DNA from 4 places in the Chitinophaga sp. NPDC101104 genome. Region 3 is predicted to be linked to each of the others. Evidence: riboswitches for the same ligand, from Rfam matches in the RefSeq annotation. Region 3 holds a riboswitch; each other region holds the start of a gene.
What was found. Region 3 has a riboswitch for cobalamin ahead of ACQKLP_RS13945 (DUF5074 domain-containing protein). Riboswitches for the same ligand answer to the same signal wherever they lie in the genome.

Region 1 (3,204 bases), on a different contig from region 3:
CGTGGTGGTGGGGTACATCGGCAGCCGGAACCTGCGCTGCTGCAATGTTTGCCGGTGCACGAAACCGGAAGCCCGTTGCGCATCGCGCTCCGAAATGGCCGCCACGCGCGCTTTCACGGCGGGCTTGTGGATGCGGGTGGATGCCCCCCTCGCGGCGATGGCCGTTTCGTTGGCCGCCAGCAAGGATGTTTCGCCATGGAATATCCTGTCCAGCTCCGCCACTTCCTGCAGCTTCTGCCGGGCGAACGCCATCCAGGATTTCAGTTCTTCATCGAGCTGCGTTTCCAGCTCCAGGTCGGCCGGCGTGTGCAGCAGGGAGCACGACGGGGCTATCATCACCCGGTCTTCCCCCAACTGGCTGACCGCTTTTTGAATGAACGGCAGCGAACGGCGGTAATCGTTTTTCCAGATGTTCCTTCCATCGATCAGGCCCAGCGACAGCGACATTTTCGGCGGCAGCAGCGGCAGGAGTTGTTCCAGCTGCGCGGGGTCGCGCACCAGGTCGATATGCAGGCAGCACACGGGCAGGGAGGCGGCCAGTCCCGCATTGTCGCGGAGCCCTTCGAAATAGGTCGTCACCATGGTGCGGAGGCCTTTGCAATGTTTCGCTATCTCCGTGTAGGCGTAACAGTAAGCTTCCGCCGCGCCTTCGGGGAGGTCGGTGGCGAGGAAGGGCTCATCGAGCTGCACCCAGGCGGCACCGCGGTCGCGCAGGCGTTGGAGGGCTTCGATGTAAACGGGGAGCAGCCGGGGCAGCAGGCTGAGGCGGTGGAACCCGGGTTCTTTTTCCTTGCCGAGCAGCAGGTAGGAAACGGGGCCGATCAGCACGGGTTTCGGCGTAGCGGCAAGCTGGTGCTTCGCTGCGTCGAAGGCGTTGAAGACTTTGTTGGAGAAGAGCCGGAAAGACTGGTCTTTGCGGAATTCCGGCACGATGTAATGATAGTTCGTGTCGAACCACTTGGTCATTTCCATGGCGGTGAGATCGAGGCCATGTTCCTGGCATCCGCGTGCCATGGCGAATGCGAGATCGGTTTCGGTGTTCTGCGGCACGTCTGTGACCACGGGCGCGTACCGGTCGGGAATGGCGCCAACGAGGAGCGACATGTCGAGCACATGGTCGTAGTAACTGAAATCGTTGCAGGGGATGAGGTCCATCCCTGCGGCCTGTTGCAGGCGCCATTGTTCTTCCTGGAGACGTTGTGCGGCAACGGTCAGTTCCTGGCGGCCGATGCGGCCTTGCCAGTACGCTTCGCAAGCTTTTTTGAGCTGGCGTTGGGCTCCCATGCGCGGGTAGCCGAGGGTGTGTTTCAGCATAGCAAAAACGTTTTTAAGACATTAATGTGGATTAATGCTCCTTACGGTTTTCGTATGCTTTCAGGAAATGTGAGTAGGCATGGAACGGCGGGGCATACGTTGCCCATGACGGTCCCGACCATTGCTTCAAATCGCGAAAGCAAGATCTTTCATAGCGGGCAAGTATCCTGGCTTGTAACATTACCGCCGTTCTTCTCATCCTGTTCAGGTCAGGACAATGAACGCCTGGGGCGGTAACTCTGGCAGTTACTTACAGTTGCGCGACAGCCCGTGATTTGCACACGGTTCCTTTTTAAATCCGGCTTTCGCCGGCTACCACGCTATGGAAAATATGAATTGGGTAAAGAACTCGGGACCAAAGATAGGAATGTCCGCATTCAAAACCTATCCGCCGGGCTTGTTAATGCGCATTAACCAATAAAAACTTTGGCACAGTATATGCAAAGTTGGGTCTGACCGGCTTATACCTAGTAGATTGAATATTACCGGAAAGCCATATAAAAGATTCAGACGTATACCTGTATACTCGCCTCTATTTTTATTGAAACTTCCACTTTAGCAGCATGTACCTAACGTACCGCTTTATTTGCGGCAGGCCTTCGTATGCCTGTGCTGCAGTGGGCAACAGCGACTCGTATATGAAAAGGATATTGGTAATTGAAGACGATTTATTAATGATCCATGTAGTAGAGCTGATCATTAAGAAGGAAGGACACCATGCAGATCTGGCATACAACGGAAAAGAAGCGGCCATGTTATTGGGGACGTATGATTACGACCTGGTGATCGCCGATCTGAAGCTGCCTTTCCCCCATTTAGAAGAACTTTCAGCGCAATTGCGCGCCCAGCGCGGGCGGCGTAGTTTGCCTGTTATCATGATACTGCCCGCCTATTTCGTTATGGACAGTATTTCTTCCTGGTTCGGCATGGAAGCGGAAGAAATCATTATAAGGCCTTTCAGTCCACTCGAGTTGACCACAAAAATCCAGGCGCTAGTGAACTGACGCGCCTCTTCTTTCCTCACCCGGCCCTCCGGTCACGGCTCCCCCCAGCAGGTGACCGGCGCCGGTCAGGAAATCCCCCGCTCCATCTTCATACACCAATTCATTTGTATCATCAACCCCGTACCACCTGGCATAAGGTATTTATACCCGGAAAGGCGGATATTTGCCCCATGGATATTTTTACCATTTCGGTGGACGAGCGCCGCTTCGAAGTGAAGCCTTTCGTGAAAGGCTATGGCATGGCGTTTCATGTCGATACGGGCGACGGGCTGGTGATCTTCGAGCTGGACGAGGAAGACAGCCTCCGCGCCATCTCTCAGGGCCCTACCCCGCCGGATTCCGCACTGGTAGGCCGCATCGCCGATGCGATCGTGGCGCACTTCGGATGATTTGCCAATATTTTTAGCTATATTTGCTAATGAAATTAGCATCATGATCGCCCTGGTTGACTGCAATAATTTTTACGTGAGCTGCGAAAGGCTCTTCCACCCCGCCGTCCTTCACCGCCCCGTGGTGGTGCTCAGCAATAACGATGGCTGCGTGATCTCCCGCTCCGAAGAAGCGAAAGCCCTCGGCATCCGCATGGGAGCGCCGGCCTTCTTCATGGAAGACCTGCTGGAGCGGAACCAGGTCGCGGTCTTTTCCTCGAATTACACCTTATACGGCAGCCTGTCGCAGCGCGTGATGCAGGTGCTCGCCGGCTTCGTGCCGGAAATGGAGGTCTACAGTATCGACGAAGCCTTCCTCGATATCACGGGCCATGCGTCCCCCGCTACGCTGGCAGCGGCCATCCGCACAGGCGTGCTGCACAACGTCGGAATGCCCGTTTCCGTAGGCGTGGCGCCCACCAAAACCCTCGCCAAGATGGCCAACCGCGCCGTCAAAA
Region 2 (3,204 bases), 2.9 Mb from region 3:
AGGGATCGCGGACAGACACGATATGATCGCCCTGCTGAACCTGCGACAGCACCGCCGCGAAAATGGCCGCCGCACCGCTGCCGAAGATCAGCGCGTCTTCCGCGCCATCCAGCGCCGCCAGCTTCTTCCGCAGAATATCGATGGTAGGGTTGTTGCCCCTCGTGTACAGGAATCCTTTGTATTCATCCCGCAACAAATCCCGCATCTCACCCACCGATTTGAACGCAAAGTTGCTGCTTTGCATGATGGGTGGTGCAATGGCATTGAAATACTGCTCCCGGTCTTCACCCAGTTGGTTTATTATAAATGAAAGGTCCATATGTCAAACTGATAGCGCTAACTACGCCGCCGTACGGCATAGCGCATGAAAAAATAAATGGGTAGCCCCGCTACAAACCAAAACATCCCTCCGAGCGCCTGGTTTAGATCTTTTATAAAAATATTGACGGTGACGAATAAATACACGGTGATGAAAATGGCGGGAACGACGGGGTAGAACTTCATTTTGTAGATGCCCGTTCCGTCGAGGTGCGCCGTTTTCTTCCGGAGCACAAATATCGTGGCTGCGGCTGAAGCAAGGCCAATTGAGTCAAAAAGCATGACATATTGGATAATATTGTCGAAGTTGCTGAGGAAATACAGCATGCCGACGATGAGCAGCGCGAAGGTGGTGAGCGCCACTTCCTGCACCTGGGTTTTGGCATTGACCCGCCTGAAAACGCCCGGCAGCACGCCATCTTCGGCCATGGCGTAATACATCCGGGGGTTCGACATGAGGTTGACGTTGGCGTATCCCAGTACCGACAAGAACAGCAGTACCGAAGTTACCTTGAAGCCATATTCCCCGAAAAATGCTTCGGCCATCCGGGCGGCGAGGGCTTCGGTGGTTTTCAGCTGCTCGAACCCGATCACTTTCACATAGGCGTAATTGACCGTGAGGTACAACAGCAAAATGATCCCGATCCCCAGCAGGATGGAGCGCGGCATGTTTTTCGACGGCTCGCGGACGTCTGACCCGAAGTTGATCGTTTGCTGGTAACCGCCATAGGTGAAGAAAACCGGCACGAGCGCGGCCCCGAAAATGTAAGCCCAGCTGTGTTCCGCCACCGGAACGCCTGCTATGGCCGGTGGCGCCACATGGCTGCTGAAGGCCGCCAGGCAGAGCAGCAGCACGAGGGTCATTTTAAAAACCGTCAGCACGTTCTGCCAGCTGGCGCTCATACGGATGCCGAGCATATTAATGATGTATAGCACGAGCACGGCCGTGATGGCGATGGTTTTGCGCCCGCCTTCGTGCTGCATCGGTCCGGGGAGGATGACGGGGCCGATGTATTCCGCTCCCACGATGCAAACCGCCGCGATGGAAGCGGCGTTTGAAATGACGAGGGTCCAGTTGATCATGAAAGAATATGCGGGATGGAAACCGACCGAAAGTACTTTATAAAACCCGCCTGCCACGGGGAACCGGGAGCCGATCTCGGCATAGGTGAGGGCGCCGCAGAGCGTAACGAGCCCTCCCAGCACCCAAACCATATAGAATAATTGCGGCGTGCCCGTTTCGCGGGCCACGCTGACCGGCGTGCGGAATATTCCCATCCCGATGACCAGTCCGACTACGATCATGGTAAGGTCGAACGGCCCGAGTTTCGGTTTGATGCTCATGATATACAAGATAACCGATTAACGCTGTATTTACCAAAATATGCGTAGGTTTGCGGCCGGTACACGGTTGCCAGGTCCCTTTCCGGGGCCGGCATTAATAGGGAATCCGGTGAAAATCCGGAGCTATCCCCGTAGCTGTAAGCCCGCATTTAACGTTTTCCAGGACCCCAGCCACTGTTCCGGCACATCGGAACGGGAAGGCCTCCCGGGAAGCGGGCGAAGCCAGAAGACCTGCCGCATACCATTTTTAATCCGCGCTTTCGGGTGAAAAGCGGAGGGCATATGCGGCATTGCTGCCATCATACGTACTTTTCAATTCTCCCCGGCGCCACTGATTTTTTTACAATCTATGGCCTACATGAAAAAAACACACCTGGTCCTGACCGCCGGCATCCTCGCCGCCGGGCACACCGCGCAGTCGCAAGACTCCACACAGGTTTCCCAACTCAACACGGTTGTGGTAACCGCCACCAAGTTCAACAAGAAACAATCCGAAACCGGTAAAGTGCTCACCGTCATCGGGCCCCAGACCATCGGTCACAACACGGGCCGCACCGTGGCAGACGTGCTCAATGAGCAGGCCGGCATCGTGATCGGCGGGGCTTTCTCCAACCCCGGCAAAAACCGCGAAGTCTATTTCCGCGGCGCTACCTCCCAGTACACCACCATCCTCATGGACGGCATCCCCGTAGCGGACGCTACCGGGCTTACTGGGAACGCCATCGACCTGCGCTTCCTGCCCATCGACCAGGTAGAACGTATCGAGATCCTCAGGGGAACGTCTACCACCCTGTACGGCTCGGATGCCATCGCCGGCGTGATCAACATCATCACCAAAAAAGGCGGCACCAAGCCCGTTAATGTTTACGGCGACCTGGTATACGGCTCCAACCGCAGCCTCAAAGGCTCCGCAGGCCTCCGCGGCAAGCAGGACAATGTAGACTACAACATCAGCTTCACCCACTTCACGACCGACGGTATTTCCGAAGCGGCAGATACGACCGGCACAGGCGATTTCGACCGCGACGGGTACACATCCAACGGCCTCAATGCCACCGTAGGTATCCAGGCCACCGAAAACCTCCGCCTGCAGCCATTCCTGTTCTTCAGCGATTATAAAAGCAGTTTCGACGGCGGCCCGTTCGTGGACAGCAAGCTCAACAAGAACAAATCCAACGCGCTGCATTCCGGCGTCCGTGCGCAATATGACCTTTCGAAAGGCGCCATCTTCGGGAATTTCGCGTACCAGAAAGTGACCCGCGACGACGAAACTGATTGGGGCAAGACCTTTACGGACGGCCGCGCCTATTATGGCGACCTGTACGGTCATTACGACATTACCAGCTGGTTCCAGGTGATGGCCGGCGCGGAATACCGGAAGTCCGAGCTCACCGATACCGCCAACTTCAAAGACGTGAAATACCGTACCCGGGAGCAGCATTCCACCAGTCCGTACGTAGCCCTGTTCCTCAAGGACCTGCATGGCTTCAACATGGAGCTCGGCGGGCGGTACACCCTTCACAGCCAGTTCGGCAACCAGTT
Region 3 (3,204 bases):
GACAATCCCTCCATCCGCGTCATGGACATCAGTTATGTGAACGATACCTCGATCATCCGCCGGAACCCCAAGGTGGCAGCGGTGAACAGCGCCATCGAAATCGATATTACGGGGCAGGTGTGCGCGGATTCCATCGGCACTTACCAGTATTCGGGGATTGGTGGGCAAATGGATTTCATCCGCGGCGCATCGCTGTCGGAAGGCGGCAAGCCCATCATCGCGCTGCCGTCTGTCACCAACAAGGGGATTTCCCGCATTACGCCGTTCCTCAAGGAAGGAGCGGGCGTGGTAACGACCCGCGGGCACATGCATTGGGTGGTGACGGAATACGGATCGGCAGACCTTTTCGGGAAGAACCTGAAACAACGCGCCAGGGCGCTCATCGGCCTCGCGCACCCGGACCACCGGGAGGCGCTGGACCGTGCGTACTTCGACCGGTTCCTGAAGGGGAAGGGTTGAAACAATCATTTTTCGGTATAACACCAGAAGGTGAAAACGGGCCGTTTTCACCTTTTTTATTTGCGGGAACGGCATGTTAATCCAACGGACGTAACTGCACGGCGCTGAGCCAGCCTGCCATGAACTGGAAGATTTCCGGGCGCTGGGGCTCGTTGTGCATTTCGTGGTAGAGGCCGTCCCATTCTTTGTAAGTGATAAGTTTTTTCGGGGCCATCTCCGCGAACCGGCGAGAGCCGTCTACGCTCGTGAAGCTATCGGCATTGCCGTGCATGAGCAGTGAAGGAATCTGAAGGCGATCGGCGTGACGGAGGCACCACCTTCCATTGCTCACTATAATATGCATGAGGCGCAAACTGGCGAAAGGGTGGCGCAGCGGATCGTTTTCAAACTTCGCCACTTCGTTCGCATCGTGCGAGATCTTTTGGATATCGAGCGGGGTTTTGACGCGTAAATGGGGCAGGAGGGATGCGCCTGTTTTCAAAATACCCCGCAGGAATGCGTTGGGCTTTTGCGGAAGGAGGAGCGCGGGAGCGGATATGACGGCGGCCTGCACATCGGGCTGACGGTGGAGAAGCAGGCCCGTCAAGAGCCCACCGCCCATGGAATGCCCGTAAAGTACCATGGGCGCGGGGTGCGCGTCCCACGTAAATTGCAGGAACGCTTCGAGGTAATCGAAAATTTCTTCCAGCTTCAGCGCATCGCCGCGCTTGCCGTCGCTTTTGCCATGGCCGTAATGATCGATCCCCGTTACCAGGTACCCTTCCTTATTGAAAAATTCCGCCAGCGGCGCGTAGCGCTCCACGTGCTCGCCGATGCCGTGGATCACGACCATAACCCGATCGTAATGCTCCCGCTGCCAGGTAATGCCGTGGAACCGCCGGCCCTTGAATTCCCAGGTGAAATCATGTTGCATACTCACTAATAACGGGCAATAGTCAAATTTGTTGGACACCCCGATGATACGAATCATTTGTTTTATTCCCACCAACACCGTAGGTTTGCATCGCATTTGGTTGCAGACCCCTCACCAGGGGCGCGCATTAAAAGGGAATCCGGTGCAAAACCGGAGCTATCCCCGTAGCTGTAATCCTGCATTCGCATTTACCGGCATCACTGCATGCCACTTTCCAAAAGAAGGGAAGGCACGCCGGTAAAGCAGGAGAGCCAGAAGACCTGCCTCATGTATTTACCATTCAACGCTTTCGGGTGAAAAGCCAGGGATGTAAAGCCTTTTACCAGGTATTTATATTCTTATTCGTATAACCCTCCATGCGCGTTGGGATCGTCCCGCGTCGTGCTCTTGCAAACTTGTTTGCGGGTATGATGCGTGCTTCCCGGATGGTTGTTTCAAAACAAATAAACCAACATATGAAACAACATGTACGCATTCTGCTCGGCCTCGCCTTCATGGCTACCGTAGCCGCCTGTAACAAATCGGACGATGTAAGGCCCTCCGGCCCCAGCGTCCACATCGCCAAACCGGAACAAACCATCGCCGTTGGCCAGGAGCTCGAGCTGAAACCCGAGTTCACGCAGGACCCGGGGATTTCCTTCCGCTGGTCCCTCAACGGCGAAACCATCGGCGATAAGGCCACCTACACCTTCAAACCCCGCGCGCATGGCGACTATAAAATCACTTTCGCCGCTTCCACACCCCACGGTAAAGACTCCGCGGTATACAACATCACCGTGCTCGGGCAATACGCCAACGGCGTGCTCGTCCTCAACGAAGGCTGGTTCGGCACGCAATCCGGCAGCGTATGGTTTTACAAATACGGCGCGGATACGCTCGTGCCCTGGGTATATCATGCCGCAAACATTGGCAAAAGCCTCGGCGGCGTGATGAACACCCTGCAATACGGCGCCATCCATAACGGTAAACTGTACCTGGTCGTGAAAGCCGGCGGCCCGCTGGTGGTGACAGACGCTTCCACGCTCGTGGAAACCGGCCGCGTGGAGAACGCTGTTTCCGGCAAAGCGATGTCATTCGTAGGGCTCGACGCTACGCGTGGCCTCATCGGGGCAGACGACGGCATTTATCCCATCAACCTCACGTCGCTCGCCATCGGCAGCAAGATCGCCGGCGTATCGGGCGCCATCGGCAACATGGTAAAATCCGGGAACTACGTGTTCGCACATAGCAATAACGACGGCATGATCGTCCTCAACGCCACCACGTATGTCGTGGCAGGCAAGCCTTTCAAGGCTACGGTCGGTTTTGTGACGGGAAAGTACGGGAGGATTTACGGCGCGAAGGATTCCCTCCTCATGTCCGTTCACCCCACCACTTTCGTAAAAGATTCCGTGAAAATGCCGTTCGCTTCGGTGAACCCTTTCGGCGCGTGGAGAAGCGTACAAATGGCGGCATCCACCGTCAACGACCACATTTTCATCATCCAGCCCGCCGCCAACTGGCAATACGGCACTAAATTGTACCGATATGTGGTGGGCAACGCCGCTTCGCTGGCCACGCCTTTCATCACCCTGCCCGCCGGTCAATATTTCTACGGCTCCGGCGTGAATTACGACCATCATACCGATGAGCTCGTGATCACGACGATCAACGGACCGTATACCGGGAGCGAGAACCGCGTGCTGTTCTACAACGCCCAAACCGGCGCCTTGAAGAAAACGATCCGATACGACGGATGGTACTTCCCTGCCATGACCGTTATTCAACCATAGCCATGAAATCCTACTGGAAAATCCGCTGTACCGGAGCCTGCCTGCTGCTTGCAGGCAGTG
Region 4 (3,204 bases), 1.8 Mb from region 3:
CTCATCAGGTTGTACGTTTTGATGGCGGAGTCGATGTCTTCTTTATGGATGCCGACAGCTACGCGCATGAACATGTGCTGCGGGCGCTCGGCGATCTTGCCGTCCACTTTCAGGAGGTAAGAGCGCTCCAGCGTCTTGAACCCGAAGTAATCGAACGCGAAATCGCGGTCGTAAATGATGGTGGAGTCGAGGATGTCGGCGTTCGCCTTGATGATCTCCCAAACATCGTCGCCCAGCAGACCGGCGTTTTTGCCGGTTTTGGGGTCAACGTATTCGTAGAGTTTCTTCATCGTTTTGGAGAACGACTTCAAAGTATTTTTATGCAGGTTGCTCACCGCGATGCGGGAAGCGAGCTGCGCATAGTCCGGATGCTTGGTCGTCAGGGAGGCGGCGGTCTCTGCGGCGAGGTTGTCCAGCTCGCTCGTGGTAACACCGTCGTACAGTCCCTGGATCACTTTCTTCGCTACATCTATTGAATCTACGTATTCCGGCGCCAGTCCGTAACACAGCTTCTCTACCCTTGCCGTGATCTTGTCGAACTTGACAGTTTCCTTTCTGCCGTCTCTTTTTATAACGAACATAGTGTGATGAATTTAGTGGGTGAAAAATGAATATGGCTGATTGAGGTTATACGAATGAACTAGAAATCTTCGTCGAGGCTGAAGGTTTGTGTTTCCTTGTTGCCCATTACGCCGGCTTTCTGGTAGTCGCCCACGCGTTTTTCGAAGAAGTTGGTTTTGCCCTGGAGCGAGATCATTTCCATGAAATCGAAGGGGTTGGTGGCGTTGTAGATCTTGCTTGCGCCCAGTGCCTGGAGCCAGCGGTCGGCTACGAACTCGATGTATTGTTTCATGAGGTCGGCGTTCATCCCGATGAGGGCTGCGGGCAGTGCTTCGGTGATGAATTCCTTCTCGATGGTAACGGCGTCGGCGATGATCTCGTGCACTTCTTTTTCGCTCAGCTTGCCTTCGAGCATGGAGTACAGCAGGCATGCGAATTCGCAGTGGAGGCCTTCGTCGCGGGAGATGAGCTCGTTGGAGAAGGTGAGGCCGGGCATGAGGCCGCGTTTTTTCAGCCAGAAGATGGAGCAGAAGGAGCCGGAGAAGAAGATGCCTTCTACCGCCGCGAACGCTACGAGGCGTTGGGCGAAGGTACCGTTCTCGATCCAGCGGAGGGCCCATTCGGCTTTTTTCTTCACGGCCGGTACGGTTTCGATGGCGTGGAAAAGACGGTCCTTTTCGGAGGGGTCTTTCACATATGTATCGATGAGGAGGGCGTAAGTTTCGGAGTGGATGTTTTCCATCATGATCTGGAACCCGTAGAAGCAGCGGGCCTCGGGGATCTGCACTTCGCTCATGAAGTTCACGGCCAGGTTCTCGTTCACGATCCCGTCGGATGCGGCGAAGAATGCCAGTACGTGGGAAATGAAGTGGCGCTCGCCGTCGTTCAGTTTGGCCCAGTCTGCCAGGTCGCCCGACAGGTCGATCTCTTCCGCGGTCCAGAAGCTGGCTTCATGGCGTTTGTATTGTTCCCAGATAGCGGGGTAGTTGATGGGCAGGAGTACGAACCTGTCCTTGTTTTCCTTCAGTAATATCTCGTTCTCGTTATTCATACAAGTTTTTTTATATGGTTAACCAGTTTTAGTTGCCAGTTTTGTGATTGAACGTGATCCGAAGGGCGACGAAGGTCCCTCATCCTCGTAAGGAAAGTAGCGGGGCCGTCAGCCAATACCTTGGATCGCGAAGGTTTTGACGTTGTCCGAAGTGCTGGCAGGTCTCCTGGCTATCCCTTGCCGGGGGCCTTCCCGCCCCGCTTTCGCGGAACAGTGGCATAATTTGTAGAAACCGGCATTGACAGGGGGTTACAGTAGCGCGTCTGCCCGTGATTTGCACACGGTTCCCTTTTAATTCCTCGCGTCGGACACGTCCGGAAGCCAGCACATCGTTGTCAAGAACTGCTGCAAATGTAATGATCAAACCCCCTGCACAAATTCATAAGTTACCCCCATATGTGGATAAAGAACTCAACAACTTTGGAGACGCCGCAGGGGCGGCGGATCGGGGCTTTTACACACGTAAATGCAGGTATTTGTTATGAGGAATTCTTACAATGTGTTGATTTTCTGGCACATATTAGCACAGTTAAAATGTATGTCGATCCGGGCACTGAAACCCAATTATTTGCACATTCATGGAAAAATGCATTTCTTTCCGGTGGATGGGAGGTATCGGAGCAGCGATCTCCATTTTTCAATATCCACACCCGAAAAACAGGGACCGTGAGGACTCCGGCTTATCCACGTTCCCGCATTGGAACGGAAGTGGAAAAACCGCAATCGCGGGAAAGGGTTAAAAAACAGGATTTCAATGTGAAGATCGTATCACGAGCGTGTCGCTTCCTCCCGTAACTTGCAGGTAACGTTAAATTCCGCGGATGGAGCAGTTGTTGGACCGAATTGCGAAAAACAGTGACCAGTTGGCTTTCGGCCAGCTCTTTTCCCATTACAGCGACCGGCTCGTTTATTTCGCCGCGGCGCTCGTCCGCTCCCGCGAAGAAGCCGAAGAAGTGGTGGCCGACGTGTTCGTGAAACTCTGGCAGAACCGCGCCCGCCTCCTGGAAATCCAATACTTCCAGACCTATCTCTACACCGCCGTCCGCAACACCGCCCTCAACCACAAATCCCGCTCGCTTTTCCCGCACGAAGAACTGGACGACCAGCACGCCGCCCTCATGCCCTGCGTAGTGTCTCCGGAAGAATCCCTCATCAGCCGCGAAAACCTCCGCCAGATAGAACAAGCGGTAAACGGGCTGCCCCTCCGCTGCCGGCTCATTTTCAAGCTCGTCAAGGAAGACGGGCTGTCGTACCGCGAAGTGGCCGAAGTGCTCGATATCTCCGTCAACACCGTTAACGCCCAGATCACCATCGCCCTCAAAAAACTCGGCTCCGCCATCGACCTGCGCAAGCCGTTCCGCATCCCCCTTCTCCGTAAATGACGGGTCGTCAAAATATTTTTTCAAGTCTTTTAACTGGACGGTCGAAAAACCGTGTCTAACTAATTAACCACCTGATTTTTTCCAGCATGGAACAAGAACAAAAGCTTTGGGAATTACTCGGCAAGGAATTGTCTGGCAGGCTCACCGAGAAAGAGCGGCCGGAGCTGGACATCCTGAAAAAGCAGTTCCCCGAAGCCGCCAGGCAATACG

Region 1: linked by a shared signal. The riboswitch ahead of metE (5-methyltetrahydropteroyltriglutamate--homocysteine S-methyltransferase) and the one ahead of ACQKLP_RS13945 (DUF5074 domain-containing protein) in region 3 are both predicted to bind cobalamin.
Region 2: linked by a shared signal. The riboswitch ahead of ACQKLP_RS02625 (TonB-dependent receptor plug domain-containing protein) and the one ahead of ACQKLP_RS13945 (DUF5074 domain-containing protein) in region 3 are both predicted to bind cobalamin.
Region 4: linked by a shared signal. The riboswitch ahead of ACQKLP_RS07115 (ribonucleoside-diphosphate reductase small subunit) and the one ahead of ACQKLP_RS13945 (DUF5074 domain-containing protein) in region 3 are both predicted to bind cobalamin.

The regions. Positions count from the first base shown of each region.
Region 1 is NZ_JBNNSF010000004.1:61,158-64,361, forward strand. Features, by position in the region: gene metE (5-methyltetrahydropteroyltriglutamate--homocysteine S-methyltransferase) at 1-1,314, opposite strand, end outside; cobalamin riboswitch at 1,455-1,650, opposite strand; gene ACQKLP_RS24020 (response regulator transcription factor) at 1,953-2,318, shown strand; gene ACQKLP_RS24025 (hypothetical protein) at 2,489-2,707, shown strand; gene ACQKLP_RS24030 (Y-family DNA polymerase) at 2,751-3,204, shown strand, end outside.
Region 2 is NZ_JBNNSF010000001.1:600,596-603,799, forward strand. Features, by position in the region: gene ACQKLP_RS02615 (trans-sulfuration enzyme family protein) at 1-319, opposite strand, end outside; gene ACQKLP_RS02620 (APC family permease) at 337-1,662, opposite strand; cobalamin riboswitch at 1,710-1,915, shown strand; gene ACQKLP_RS02625 (TonB-dependent receptor plug domain-containing protein) at 2,021-3,204, shown strand, end outside.
Region 3 is NZ_JBNNSF010000001.1:3,488,292-3,491,495, forward strand. Features, by position in the region: gene ACQKLP_RS13935 (acetyl-CoA hydrolase/transferase family protein) at 1-459, shown strand, start outside; gene ACQKLP_RS13940 (lysophospholipase) at 536-1,372, opposite strand; cobalamin riboswitch at 1,453-1,654, shown strand; gene ACQKLP_RS13945 (DUF5074 domain-containing protein) at 1,828-3,144, shown strand; gene ACQKLP_RS13950 (TonB-dependent receptor) at 3,147-3,204, shown strand, end outside.
Region 4 is NZ_JBNNSF010000001.1:1,722,544-1,725,747, forward strand. Features, by position in the region: gene ACQKLP_RS07110 (ribonucleoside-diphosphate reductase subunit alpha) at 1-581, opposite strand, end outside; gene ACQKLP_RS07115 (ribonucleoside-diphosphate reductase small subunit) at 641-1,612, opposite strand; cobalamin riboswitch at 1,752-1,953, opposite strand; gene ACQKLP_RS07120 (hypothetical protein) at 2,009-2,407, shown strand; gene ACQKLP_RS07125 (RNA polymerase sigma-70 factor) at 2,434-2,994, shown strand; gene ACQKLP_RS07130 (FecR family protein) at 3,081-3,204, shown strand, end outside.